DNA from 3 places in the Streptomyces sp. NPDC127190 genome. Region 2 is predicted to be linked to each of the others. Evidence: predicted binding sites of a transcription regulator. Region 2 holds the regulator's gene; each other region holds the start of a gene.
What was found. The regulator HrcA, encoded in region 2, represses chaperone genes, less so after heat shock. The targets are predictions, from matches to a motif close to TTNGCACTCNGNNNNNCNGAGTGCNAA.
Positions count from the first base shown of each region.

Region 1 (4,260 bases), on a different contig from region 2:
CGTGCTGTTCATCGACGACGGCGACATCCTCACCTCGGCCGGGGCCGCGTCCGGTGTGGATGTGTGCCTGCACCTCGTCCGCAAGGACCACGGCAGCGAGGTGGCGAACCGGGTCGCGCGGCGGTGCGTGGTGCCGCCGTGGCGGGACGGCGGGCAGGCGCAGTACATCGAACAGCCGGTGCCGGAGCCGTCCGCGGCCGGAACCGCGGCGACCCGCGAGTGGGCGCTGCGGCGGCTGGACGAGCCGCTGACGCTGGCCGACCTCGCCGGGCACGCCCGGATGAGCCTGCGGACGTTCGCCCGCCGGTTCCAGGACGAGGTGGGGATGAGCCCGGGGCGGTGGCTGATCCAGCAGCGGGTGCTGCGGGCGCGGGAACTGCTGGAGTCCAGCGACCTGCCCGTCGAGCAGATCGCCGGGAAGGCCGGGTTCGGGACGCCCGCCTCGCTGCGGCAGCATCTGCACGCCGCGATCGGGGTGTCGCCGCAGGCGTACCGCCGTACCTTCCGGGCCGCGGCCGGTTGTTGAGCGGGGGCGGCCCGGGGGAACGCCCGAGGGCGGTACCCCCGGCCGGGAAGCCGGTGGTACCGCCCTCGGAGAAGGACAGATGATCCGCGGGGGATCAGAAGTCCATGTCACCGCCCGGCATGCCGCCGCCGGCCGGCGCAGCGGCCTTCTCCGGCTTGTCGGCGATGACGGCCTCGGTGGTGAGGAACAGCGCGGCGATGGAGGCGGCGTTCTGGAGCGCGGAACGGGTCACCTTCGCCGGGTCGATGATGCCCTCGGCGACCAGGTCGACGTACTCGCCGGTCGCGGCGTTCAGGCCGTGGCCCGGGGTCAGGTTGCGCACCTTCTCCACCACGACACCGCCCTCGAGGCCGGCGTTGACGGCGATCTGCTTCAGCGGGGCCTCGAGCGCGATGCGCACGGCGTTGGCGCCGGTCGCCTCGTCACCCTCGAGCTCCAGCTTCTCGAAGACCTGGGAGGCCTGGAGCAGGGCCACGCCACCACCGGCGACGATGCCCTCCTCGACGGCGGCCTTCGCGTTGCGGACGGCGTCCTCGATGCGGTGCTTGCGCTCCTTGAGCTCCACCTCGGTGGCGGCACCGGCCTTGATGACGGCCACGCCGCCCGCGAGCTTGGCCAGGCGCTCCTGGAGCTTCTCGCGGTCGTAGTCCGAGTCGCTGTTCTCGATCTCGGCGCGGATCTGGTTCACGCGGCCCGCGACCTGCTCGCTGGCGCCGGCACCGTCGACGATCGTGGTCTCGTCCTTGGTGATGACGACCTTGCGGGCCTTGCCCAGCAGGTCCAGCGTGGCGTTCTCCAGCTTGAGGCCGACCTCCTCGGAGATGACCTCGCCGCCCGTGAGGATGGCGATGTCGCCGAGCATGGCCTTGCGGCGGTCGCCGAAGCCCGGGGCCTTGACGGCGACGGACTTGAAGGTGCCGCGGATCTTGTTGACGACCAGGGTCGACAGGGCCTCGCCCTCGACGTCCTCGGCGATGATCAGCAGCGGCTTGCCCGACTGCATGACCTTCTCCAGGAGCGGGAGCAGGTCCTTGACCGAGGAGATCTTGGAGTTGGCGATGAGGATGTACGGGTCCTCGAGCACCGCCTCCATGCGCTCCATGTCGGTCGCGAAGTAGGCGGAGATGTAGCCCTTGTCGAAGCGCATACCCTCGGTGAGCTCCAGCTCCAGACCGAAGGTGTTGCTCTCCTCGACGGTGATGACGCCTTCCTTGCCGACCTTGTCCATGGCCTCGGCGATCAGCTCGCCGATCTGGGTGTCGGCGGCGGAGATGGACGCGGTGGAGGCGATCTGCTCCTTGGTCTCGACGTCCTTCGCCTGCTCCAGGAGGGCGGCGGAGACGGCCTCGACGGCCTTCTCGATACCGCGCTTCAGAGCCATCGGGTTGGCGCCGGCCGCGACGTTGCGCAGGCCTTCCTTGACCAGGGCCTGGGCGAGAACGGTCGCGGTGGTCGTACCGTCACCGGCGACGTCGTCCGTCTTCTTGGCGACTTCCTTGACCAGCTCGGCGCCGATCTTCTCGTACGGGTCCTCGAGCTCGATCTCCTTGGCGATGGAGACACCATCGTTGGTGATCGTGGGGGCGCCCCACTTCTTCTCGAGGACGACGTTGCGACCCTTGGGGCCGAGCGTCACCTTGACGGCGTCCGCGAGCTGGTTCATGCCGCGCTCGAGGCCGCGCCGCGCCTCCTCGTCGAACGCGATGATCTTGGCCATGTGAAGTGGTCCCTCCAGGACTGGGGGTGATTCCTTCGGACCGCGCCCGCGCCCGCGACGGACGGCCAGCCGACCAGTGGTTCCTTGCCCCACCCGGTCCGCGGCCTCACCGACCCGGTCCTTCTTTGTCACTCTCACCTTCAGAGTGCTAACGCCAATGATTAGCACTCGGCATGGTCGAGTGCAAGCGCCTCCCACGGTCCGGCGGGGAGTCTCCGCCCCGGGCGAACGGGCGCATGCGGCCGCCGGGGCACGCGCGCAAGCGCAGACGCAGACGCAGGCACAAGCACAGGCACAGGCACAGGCACGCCGAAGGGCCCGCACCCCGGGAGGTGCGGGCCCTTCGGCGAAGAACGCTTGCTTTACGTTCAGGCGGTGACGCGAACCATGTCGGCCTGCGGACCCTTCTGGCCCTGCGAGATCTCGAACTCGACCCGCTGGCCCTCTTCCAGGGTGCGGTAGCCGTCCATCTGAATCGCGCTGTAGTGGACGAAGACGTCCGCACCACCGTCGACCGCGATGAAGCCGTACCCCTTCTCCGCGTTGAACCACTTGACGGTGCCCTGAGCCATGCCTAACTCCCCTATTACTGGCCCTTGCACAGATCCACACTTCGCGGACCCGGGTCAGACCTCACCCCCCAAATCGGTCGGGGGCGTGCGCCGGAACGCGTCGACCGCGGCTGAATGTATCTGTCCAACTGCCGTCTGCAACAGGTCAATCGGACGAGAAATCTGGACGCACCCGATCCGGAATGTGCCAAGAATCAGGGAGAATTCAGGGCAAGTCGGGCTCCACAAAGGGAACGAAAGCCGCATAAAACACGCACACTTTGGCTACTTCTTGTCGTGCGGGCGGCACCATTCCAGGGCCCGCGACCCGTAGGCCCGCAACCCGGTTCCCCAACTCTATCGCGCTCAATCACACTGAATGGCCCCCTCCGCTTCTATCGCGGAAGGGGCCATTCGATAAACGCTCGGTAATCCCGGCTACCGTCGGTTACCGGGTTAATGCTCAGCCGCCGGCGACCGCCGGGATGATGGAGATGCCCGCGCCGTCCGGGGTGGCCGTCTCCAGCCCCTGCTCGAAGCGGACGTCGTCGTCGTTGACGTACACGTTCACGAACCGGCGCAGCTTGCCCTGGTCGTCCAGGACGCGGGCGGCGATGCCCGTGTGGTTCTTCTCCAGGTCCGCGATGACCTCGGCGAGGGTCGCCCCCTCGGCGGGCACCTCGGCCTGACCGCCGGTGTAGGTGCGCAGGATGGTGGGGATGCGAACGGTCACGCTCATGCGAGGCCAGCCTCTCGGAAGGAGTCCAGGGTGGGGCGGATGGTCGCGGTCAGGCCGGTGCCGGCCACCGCGTCCAGGGTCTTCAGGCCGTCGCCGGTGTTCAGCACGACCGTGGTCTTCGCCGGGTCCAGCAGGCCCTGCTTGAGCAGCTTGCGGGTGACGCCGACGGTCACCCCGCCCGCCGTCTCCGCGAAGATGCCCTCCGTGCGGGCCAGCAGCTTGATGGCGTCCACGACCTCCTCGTCCGTGACGTCCTCCACCGCACCGCCGGTGCGCCGGGCGATGTCCAGGACGTACGGCCCGTCGGCCGGGTTGCCGATGGCGAGGGACTTGGCGATCGTGTTCGGCTTCTGCGGCCGTACGACGTCGTGCCCGGCCTTGAAGGCGGTCGACACCGGGGAGCAGCCCTCCGCCTGGGCGCCGAAGATCTTGTACGGCCGGTCCTCGACCAGGCCGAGCTTGATCAGCTCCTGGAGCCCCTTGTCGATCTTGGTGAGCTGGGAGCCGGAGGCGATCGGTACCACGATCTGGTCGGGCAGCCGCCAGCCGAGCTGCTCGCAGATCTCGTACGCGAGCGTCTTGGAGCCCTCGGCGTAGTACGGGCGCAGGTTGACGTTGACGAAGCCCCAGCCCTCGCCGGCCGGGTCGCCGATCAGCTCGGAGCAGAAGCGGTTCACATCGTCGTAGTTGCCCTCGATGCCGACCAGCTCGCCGCCGTAGACCGCGG
Region 1 covers NZ_JBHXVE010000019.1:155,013-159,272, reverse strand. Annotated here, with positions in the region: gene ACFVIU_RS27160 (GlxA family transcriptional regulator) at 1-526, shown strand, start outside; gene groL (chaperonin GroEL) at 621-2,243, opposite strand; gene ACFVIU_RS27150 (cold-shock protein) at 2,612-2,815, opposite strand; gene ACFVIU_RS27145 (MoaD/ThiS family protein) at 3,258-3,533, opposite strand; gene thrC (threonine synthase) at 3,530-4,260, opposite strand, start outside.
Region 1: groL (chaperonin GroEL) is a predicted target of HrcA. The motif match lies at 2,405-2,431, and genes of this name have one in related genera.

Region 2 (4,260 bases):
ACGGACTCCTCCAGCAGGGGCCGTACGACGCCGGGCGGGCCGTACTGACGCTGCGTGGACGGCTGCTGGCGGACGCGGTGGTCAGGGACCTGGTGGACTGACCGCCCGGCCCGGGGGCCGGTGCGCCGCTCAGCCCACGGTCACATGGTCGATGAGGCGCTCGACGCACCCCAGCAGCTCCGGTTCCAGGTCCTTGTAGGAACCCACCCGCTTCAGGATCGCCTGCCACACCGCCCCGGTGTTCTCCGCCGGCCAGCCCAGCGCCCGGCACACCCCGGTCTTCCAGTCCTGGCCGTGCGGGACCTTCGGCCAGCCCGGGATGCCCAGGGACGACGGCTTCACCGCCTCCCAGATGTCGATGTACGGGTGGCCGACGACCAGCGCGTGCTCGCTCGTCACCGACTCGGCGATGCGCCACTCCTTGGTGCCCGGCACCAGGTGGTCCACCAGGACGCCCAGGCGTGCGTCCGGGCCGGGGGCGAAGTCGGCGACGATCGACGGCAGGTCGTCCACGCCCTCCAGGTACTCCACGACCACGCCCTCGATGCGCAGGTCGTCGCCCCAGACCTTCTCGACCAGCTCGGCGTCGTGCCGGCCCTCGACGTAGATGCGCCCGGCGCGGGCCACGCGCGCGCGTGCGCCGGGTACGGCGACCGAGCCGGAGGCGGTACGGGAAGGCCGTACCGGGGCCGCGGCGGACGGCCGTACGAGGGTCACCACCCGGCCCTCCAGCAGGAAGCCGCGCGGCTCCAGCGGGAACACCCGGTGCTTGCCGAAGCGGTCCTCCAGGGTGACCGTGCCCGCCTCGCAGCGGATCACCGCCCCGCAGAACCCGGTGCCGGGCTCCTCCACCACCAGACCGGGCTCGGCCGGCACCTCCGGCGCGGGCTGCTGCTTCTTCCACGGAGGGGTCAGGTCGGCGGAGTACAGACGGCGCTGTGGGCCCGAAGGGCCCTCGTTGGAGGGGCGGTGGCGGGAGACGGGCGGGCGCATTCGGATGACGATAGGAGAAGCGTTGCGGTGATGCTCACGACACGCCGAAGCGGGCCGCCAGGGCGTCCCGTTGGCGACGGACGAAGGCCGCGTCCACCACCGCTCCGTGACCGGGGACGTACAGCGCGTCCTCACCGCCCAGGGCGAGCAGCCGGTCCAGCGCGTCCGGCCAGCGGGACGGCACCGCGTCCGGGCCCGCCTGGGGCTCGCCGGACTCCTCGACCAGGTCACCGCAGAAGACCACCTCCGGCGCCCCGGGGACCAGCACCACGAGGTCGTGCGCGGTGTGACCCGGGCCCACGTTGGCCAGCAGCGCCTGGTGCCCGCCGCCCAGGTCGAGGGTCCACTCGCCGGAGACCAGGTGGCGCGGCGGGGCCAGGGCGTCCGCCGCCTCGGCCGCGTCGGCGGCCGGCAGGCCGTTGCCGACCGCGTCCGCGCGCAGCTCCCCGCGCCCGTGCGTCAGGGCCGCGTCCATGCCCACCGCCGCGTACACCTCGGCCCCGGCGAACGCGGGAGCGCCGAAGACGTGGTCGAAGTGGGGATGGGTGAGCGCGAGATGGGTCACACGGCGGCCGGCCAGTTCCCGCGCCTCGCCGTGCAGCCGGGCGCCCTCGGCCAGGCTCGAACCGGCGTCCACCATCAGCGCCGTGTCCGCCCCGAGGACCAGGCCCGCCGTACAGTCCCAGCCCGGCAGCCGGCACCGCCCGACCCGGTCGGTCAGCCGCTGCCAGCCCTGCTCTTCCCAAGCCACCGTCATACCGCGACGCTAGCTCCACGAGCGGTCCCGACGGCACCGACCTTGCCCAGGCCGTACCCGACAGCCGTACACTGGGCCGGGGAAGGCTGGCACTCGCGTGGGAAGAGTGCCAGGCCGACGGCGAGGGACCCGAGGGGACGACGTGCTGGAGGTGCGCGCGCAATGCTGAGTGAACGCAGGCTTCAGGTACTGCGCGCGATCGTCCAGGACTACGTCGGGACCGAGGAGCCGGTCGGCTCCAAGGCCCTGACCGAGCGGCACAACCTCGGGGTGTCCCCGGCGACCGTCCGCAACGACATGGCGGCCCTGGAGGACGAGGGGTTCATCGCGCAGCCGCACACCAGTGCGGGGCGGATCCCCACGGACAAGGGCTACCGGCTGTTCGTCGACAAGCTGGCGGGCGTCAAGCCGATGACCCCGCCCGAGCGGCGGGCGATCCAGAACTTCCTGGAGGGCGCCGTCGACCTCGACGACGTGGTGGCCCGGACCGTGCGGCTGCTCGCGCAGCTCACACGGCAGGTCGCCGTCGTGCAGTACCCGTCGCTGACCCGGTCCACCGTCCGGCACGTGGAGCTGCTCTCGCTCGCTCCCGCGCGTGTGATGCTCGTGCTGATCACGGACACCGGACGGGTCGAGCAGCGGATGGTCGACTGCCCGGCGCCGTTCGGGGAGGCCTCGCTCGCGGATCTGCGGGCCCGGCTGAACAGCAAGGTCGCCGGCCGCCGGTTCGCGGACGTGCCGAAGCTGGTCGAGGATCTGCCGGAGGCCTTCGAGGCCGAGGACCGCGGTACTGTCTCCGCGGTGCTCTCCACCCTGCTGGAGACCCTCGTCGAGCAGAACGAGGAGCGGCTGATGATCGGCGGTACCGCCAATCTCACCCGCTTCGGACATGACTTCCCCCTCACGATCCGGCCCGTCCTGGAGGCACTGGAGGAGCAGGTCGTGCTCCTCAAGCTCCTCGGCGAGGCGAAGGATCCGGGCGTGACCGTGCGTATCGGGCACGAGAACGCCCATGAAGGACTCAACTCCACGTCCGTGGTGTCGGTCGGCTACGGTTCGGGCGGCGAGGCGGTTGCCAAGCTCGGCGTGGTCGGACCGACACGCATGGACTACCCGGGAACGATGGGAGCGGTACGCGCAGTGGCACGGTACGTCGGACAGATCCTGGCGGAGTCGTAAGTGGCCACGGACTACTACGCCGTTCTCGGCGTGCGCCGCGACGCGTCGCAGGATGAGATCAAGAAGGCGTTCCGTCGGCTCGCGCGCGAGCTGCACCCGGACGTCAACCCCGATCCGAAGACCCAGGAGCGGTTCAAGGAGATCAACGCCGCTTACGAGGTGCTGTCGGACCCGCAGAAGAAGCAGGTCTACGACCTCGGCGGCGACCCGCTCTCGCAGTCGGGCGGGGCCGGCGCTGGCGGCTTCGGCGCCGGCGGCTTCGGCAACTTCTCCGACATCATGGACGCGTTCTTCGGTACGGCCTCGCAGCGCGGGCCGCGTTCGCGCACCCGGCGCGGCCAGGACGCCATGATCCGGATCGAGGTCGAGCTGGACGAGGCGGCCTTCGGGACCACCAAGGACATCCAGGTCGACACCGCGGTCGTCTGCAACACGTGCAGCGGCGAGGGCGCGGCGCCGGGCACCACCGCCCAGACATGTGACATGTGCCGGGGCCGTGGTGAGGTCTCGCAGGTCACCCGGTCCTTCCTGGGCCAGGTCATGACCTCCCGGCCCTGCCCCCAGTGCCAGGGCTTCGGCACCGTCGTGCCGACCCCGTGCCCGGAGTGCGCCGGCGACGGCCGGGTCCGCTCCCGGCGCACGCTCACCGTCAAGATCCCCGCGGGTGTCGACAACGGCACGCGGATCCAGCTCGCCGGTGAGGGCGAGGTCGGGCCGGGCGGCGGTCCGGCCGGCGATCTGTACGTGGAGATCCACGAGCTGCCGCACCCGATGTTCCAGCGGCGCGGCGACGACCTGCACTGCACGGTCACCCTCCCGATGACGGCGGCGGCGCTCGGCACCAAGGTGCCGCTGGAGACGCTGGACGGCATGGAGGAGGTCGACATCCGGCCGGGCACCCAGTCCGGGCAGTCGATTCCGCTGCACAACCGCGGTGTCACGCATCTGCGCGGCGGCGGCCGGGGCGACCTGGTCGTGCATGTCGAGGTGCAGACCCCGACCAAGCTGGACCCCGAGCAGGAGCGGCTGCTGCGCGAGCTGGCCGCGCTGCGCGGCGAGGAGCGCCCGCAGGGCCAGTTCCAGCCGGGTCAGCAGGGGCTGTTCTCGCGGCTGAAGGATGCGTTCAACGGGCGCTGACGGACGCGGTCGTCGGCCGCTGATCCGGTGCCGGGGGTGGGGGTGAAGTGGCCCGCGAAAGTGGGCCTTCGGCCCCCTATGCCCCCGGCCTATGCCGTCGGATGCCCCGATTCGGAACTGTTCGAAGGACGTGACAACATGCGGTCATGTCCTCCGCGCTGACCGATCTCCTGCCCCACCCGATCGTGCAGGCC
Region 2 covers NZ_JBHXVE010000015.1:46,043-50,302, forward strand. Annotated here, with positions in the region: gene hemW (radical SAM family heme chaperone HemW) at 1-101, shown strand, start outside; gene ACFVIU_RS22825 (DUF3097 domain-containing protein) at 130-993, opposite strand; gene ACFVIU_RS22830 (MBL fold metallo-hydrolase) at 1,028-1,750, opposite strand; gene hrcA (heat-inducible transcriptional repressor HrcA) at 1,913-2,929, shown strand; gene dnaJ (molecular chaperone DnaJ) at 2,930-4,066, shown strand; gene ACFVIU_RS22845 (nitronate monooxygenase) at 4,213-4,260, shown strand, end outside.

Region 3 (4,260 bases), on a different contig from region 2:
ACGCCGGCCTTGACCAGGTCGCCGTACTCGCCGGTGGCGGCGTTGTAGCCCTGCCCCTTCTCCAGGTCCTTGACCTTGGAGACGATGACGTAGCCCTCCTGGCCGGCGTTCTCGCCGATCCAGCGCAGCGGCTCGACCACGGCGTTGCGGACGACCGCGACACCGGTGGCCTCGTCGCCGGTCTTGCCGAGGTTGCCCTCGAGGACCTTGGAGGCGTGCACCAGGGCGGAGCCACCACCGGAGACGATGCCCTCCTCGACCGCGGCGCGGGTCGCGGAGATGGCGTCCTCCAGACGGTGCTTCTTCTCCTTCAGCTCCACCTCGGTGGCGGCGCCGACCTTGATCACGCACACGCCGCCGGCCAGCTTCGCGAGGCGCTCCTGGAGCTTCTCGCGGTCCCAGTCGGAGTCGGTGTTCTCGATCTCGGCCTTGATCTGCGCGACGCGGCCGGTGACGTCCTCGGACTTGCCGCCGCCGTCGACGATGGTGGTGTCGTCCTTGGTGACGGTGACGCGGCGGGCGGTGCCGAGCACGTCGAGACCGGCCTGGTCGAGCTTGAGGCCGACCTCCTCGGAGATGACGGTGGCGCCGGTGAGGACGGCCATGTCCTGGAGCATCGCCTTGCGGCGGTCGCCGAAGCCGGGGGCCTTCACCGCGACGGCGTTGAAGGTGCCGCGGATCTTGTTGACGACCAGGGTCGACAGGGCCTCGCCCTCGACGTCCTCGGCGATGATCAGCAGCGGCTTGGAGGCGCCGGCCTGGATGACCTTCTCCAGCAGCGGCAGCATGTCCTGGATGGAGGAGATCTTGCCCTGGTTGATCAGGATGTAGGGCTCGTCGAGGACGGCCTCCATGCGCTCCTGGTCCGTGACGAAGTACGGCGACAGGTAGCCCTTGTCGAAGGCCATGCCCTCGGTGAAGTCCAGCTCCAGACCGAAGGTGTTGGACTCCTCGACGGTGATGACACCGTCCTTGCCGACCTTGTCCATGGCCTCGGCGATCAGCTCGCCGACCTGCTGGTCCTGGGCGGACAGCGCGGCGACGGCGGCGATGTCGGACTTCTCGTCGATCGGACGGGCGGTGGCCAGCAGGTCGTCGGAGACGGCCTTGACCGCGGCGTCGATGCCCTTCTTCAGGGCGGCCGGGGAGGCACCGGCGGCGACGTTCTTCAGACCCTCGCGGACCAGCGCCTGGGCGAGGACGGTGGCGGTGGTGGTGCCGTCACCCGCGATGTCGTTGGTCTTGGTCGCCACCTCCTTCACCAGCTGCGCGCCGAGGTTCTCGTACGGGTCCTCGATCTCCACCTCACGGGCGATGGTGACGCCGTCGTTGGTGATGGTGGGGGCGCCGAACTTCTTGTCGATGACGACGTTGCGGCCCTTGGGGCCGATCGTCACCTTCACCGTGTCGGCCAGCTTGTTGACGCCGCGCTCGAGGGCGCGACGGGCGTCCTCGTCGAACTTCAGGATCTTCGCCATGACAGCGGGAGCCCTCTCGGAAATCTGTGGGTGAAAAACCGAACTGCGCCCCGGGCGCCCGGCTTCGTTATCGGTCGCGGGGGCCAGGGGCGCAGCTCAGAATGCTTGAGGTGGTCTTACTTCTCGATGATCGCGAGAACGTCGCGAGCCGAGAGGACGAGGTACTCCTCGCCGTTGTACTTCACCTCGGTGCCGCCGTACTTGCTGTAGAGGACGACGTCGCCGACCTTGACGTCGAGCGGCAGACGCTCGCCGTTCTCGAACCGGCCCGGGCCCACGGCGAGGACGGCGCCCTCCTGGGGCTTCTCCTTCGCGGTGTCCGGGATGACCAGGCCGGAAGCCGTGGTCTGCTCGGCGTCGAGCGGCTGGACCACGATGCGGTCCTCGAGCGGCTTGATGGCAACCTTGGAGCTGGCGGTCGTCACGATCCGACCTCCCCCTTCGGAGATCTCACGGGGTTAACTGTCTGAGGTGGCGACCAGGTCGATCCGTCGTCGCGGGTGCCGGACCTGCCCGTCGCGTTTGTTGGCACTCTCCAGGGGGGAGTGCCAGAGCGAGACTATGACCGCGATTAGCACTCGGTCAAGCCGAGTGCCAATTCCGGCCGCGCGTCGCCCACAGGTCCGGCCGAGCACACCGCGGCACGCCCCCCGTGGGCCGGCCCTAGAGGTAGTCCTCCAGCCGTCCGACCGTCAGTCCCCGTCGCTGGATGCGGCGCAGCAGCCGCGCGGTCCGCCGGCGCAGCGACGGGCCCGTCGTCCCGTCCGGGCCGACGAGGACGATGTCGCCGGGTTCGAGCCGGTGTTCGCCGTGCGTGTAGACGAGGTCGGCCGGGGTCATCACGGCCCGCCACAGCACGATCGCCGAGATGCCGCAGTCGGCCGCCGCGCGCAGGGTGACCGTGTCGTACGTGCCGTGGGGCGGGCGGAACAGCCGGGGGTGGACGCCGAGGCGGGCGGCGAGGCGGCTCTGCTGGCCGCAGATCTCGGCGCGCTGGCCGGCGTACGGCACTCCGCGCAGGGCGCGGTGGTCCAGGGTGTGGTTCTCGATGCCGGCGCCGAGCCGGTGCAGCCGGGCGACGTGCGGGTAGCCGCGGCCGGCGACGCTGTCGGTGAGGAAGAGGCTCACCGGGAGCCGGAGTTCGCGGACTATGGCGAGGAAGCGGGGGTCGCGCTCGGCGCCGTCGTCGTAGGTGAGGAAGACGACCCGGTCCCGGGTGGGGACGTGGTCCAGGACGGGCGGGGTGGCGCGGCCGCCCGGGCGCGCCGCGAGCGGGCGGCCGGCGGGCGGTGCGGGGGGCCGGGCGAGCGGTTCGCTCAGCCCCCAGTGGCGGTACGGCTGGTCGGGGGCGGGGCCGTGCGGGCGCACCTCCTGGGCGGCTTTTCTGCCCAGGCGTTCGATGGGGTCGACGGACTGGGCGCAGCCGGCGAGGAGGGCGGCCGCGAGGAGGGCCGCGGCGAGGACCGCGGCCGGGCCCCGCCGCGGCCTCACAGGTAGTCCTCCAGGCGGGCCACCGCGTAGCCCTCGCGCGTGATCCGGTTCAGGAAGCGGCGCATGTCGTCGACCATCGTGCCGTTCCAGTCGGAGCGGCCGCGGAAGTGGGTCAGGACGATGTCGCCCTTGCGGAACTGCTGGTCGTCCTCGCGGAACTCCCAGTGGTCGACGAAGACCTCCTCGTTCCAGATCGGCGCGTATCTGATGCCGCAGGCCTTGGCGGCGCGCAGGGTGTCCTGGTTGTAGTTGCCGTAGGGCGGGCGGAAGACGGTCGGGCGCTTGCCGAACTCCCGCTCCATGATGTCCTGCATGCCGCAGATCTCGTCCTTCTGCTCCTCGTAGGACAGACCCGGCAGGTAGGGGTGGTGCAGGGTGTGGTTGTTGAGGGTGTGGCCGTAGGACTGCATCTTCCGGAAGTAGCCGTAGTCGTCCTTCACCAGGTAGTTGCTGAGGAAGGCGGTGTACGGGATCTTCAGGTCCCGCATCATCTTCAGGAACCGGGGATCCTTCTCCGAGCCGTCGTCGATCGTGAGGAAGACGACCTTGTCGCGGGTCGGGATCGTGGTGAAGACCGGGGGCAGGTCCCAGTCCTCCTGGTGGTCGACCTCGAAGCCGGGGCGTGCGGTGATCTCCGGCTTCTTCCTGGGCGGGGCGGGCGGAGTGAGCGGGACCTCGTCCAGCCCCCAGCGCCGGGCGGCGGCGACCAGCCGGGCGTGTTCGGCGGCCCGCCGGGCCTTCGGCGACAGCACGTGGGCGGGGCCGCCCTGGCCGGGGGCGGCGGGGGCCGCGGGGGCGACGGAGTCGGGACCGGCGCAGCCGGCGAGGAGCGCGGCCGAGGCCAGCGCGGCGGCGGCGCAGCCGAGGGCCGTCCGGCGGACGCGGGCCCGGGGACCGCATCGCAGTCCGGCCCGATTTTTATCGTTTTGTACGACTACTCGCATGGTGCCGGATCCTCCCAGGCCCCACCCGGCCACCCCGCCCGACACCACCCACCGCACGCGCACCATCCACCGACTGGCCCACAATGACCCGGTGAACGACCTCGCTCTCCTCCTCACCCCCGAAGGCCGTGCCCTCCTCGCCGAGGTCCGCGACACCGCCCCGGCGGACGAACTCGCCGTCGCCACCCGGCTGCGCCGCGACCACCCGGCCGAGCTGGTGTCGGCCGCGCTCGGCCAGGCCCGGCTGCGGCAGCGGGCGGCGGCGAAGTTCGGCGCGGCGGACGCCCAGCGGATGTACTTCACGCCCAACGGGGTCGAGCAGTCGACGCGCGCGAGCGTGGCGGCGT
Region 3 covers NZ_JBHXVE010000010.1:97,184-101,443, reverse strand. Annotated here, with positions in the region: gene groL (chaperonin GroEL) at 1-1,478, opposite strand, end outside; gene groES (co-chaperone GroES) at 1,595-1,903, opposite strand; gene ACFVIU_RS17635 (polysaccharide deacetylase family protein) at 2,142-2,969, opposite strand; gene ACFVIU_RS17630 (polysaccharide deacetylase family protein) at 2,966-3,913, opposite strand; gene ACFVIU_RS17625 (methyltransferase domain-containing protein) at 4,005-4,260, shown strand, end outside.
Region 3: groES (co-chaperone GroES) is a predicted target of HrcA. The motif match lies at 2,050-2,076, and genes of this name have one in related genera.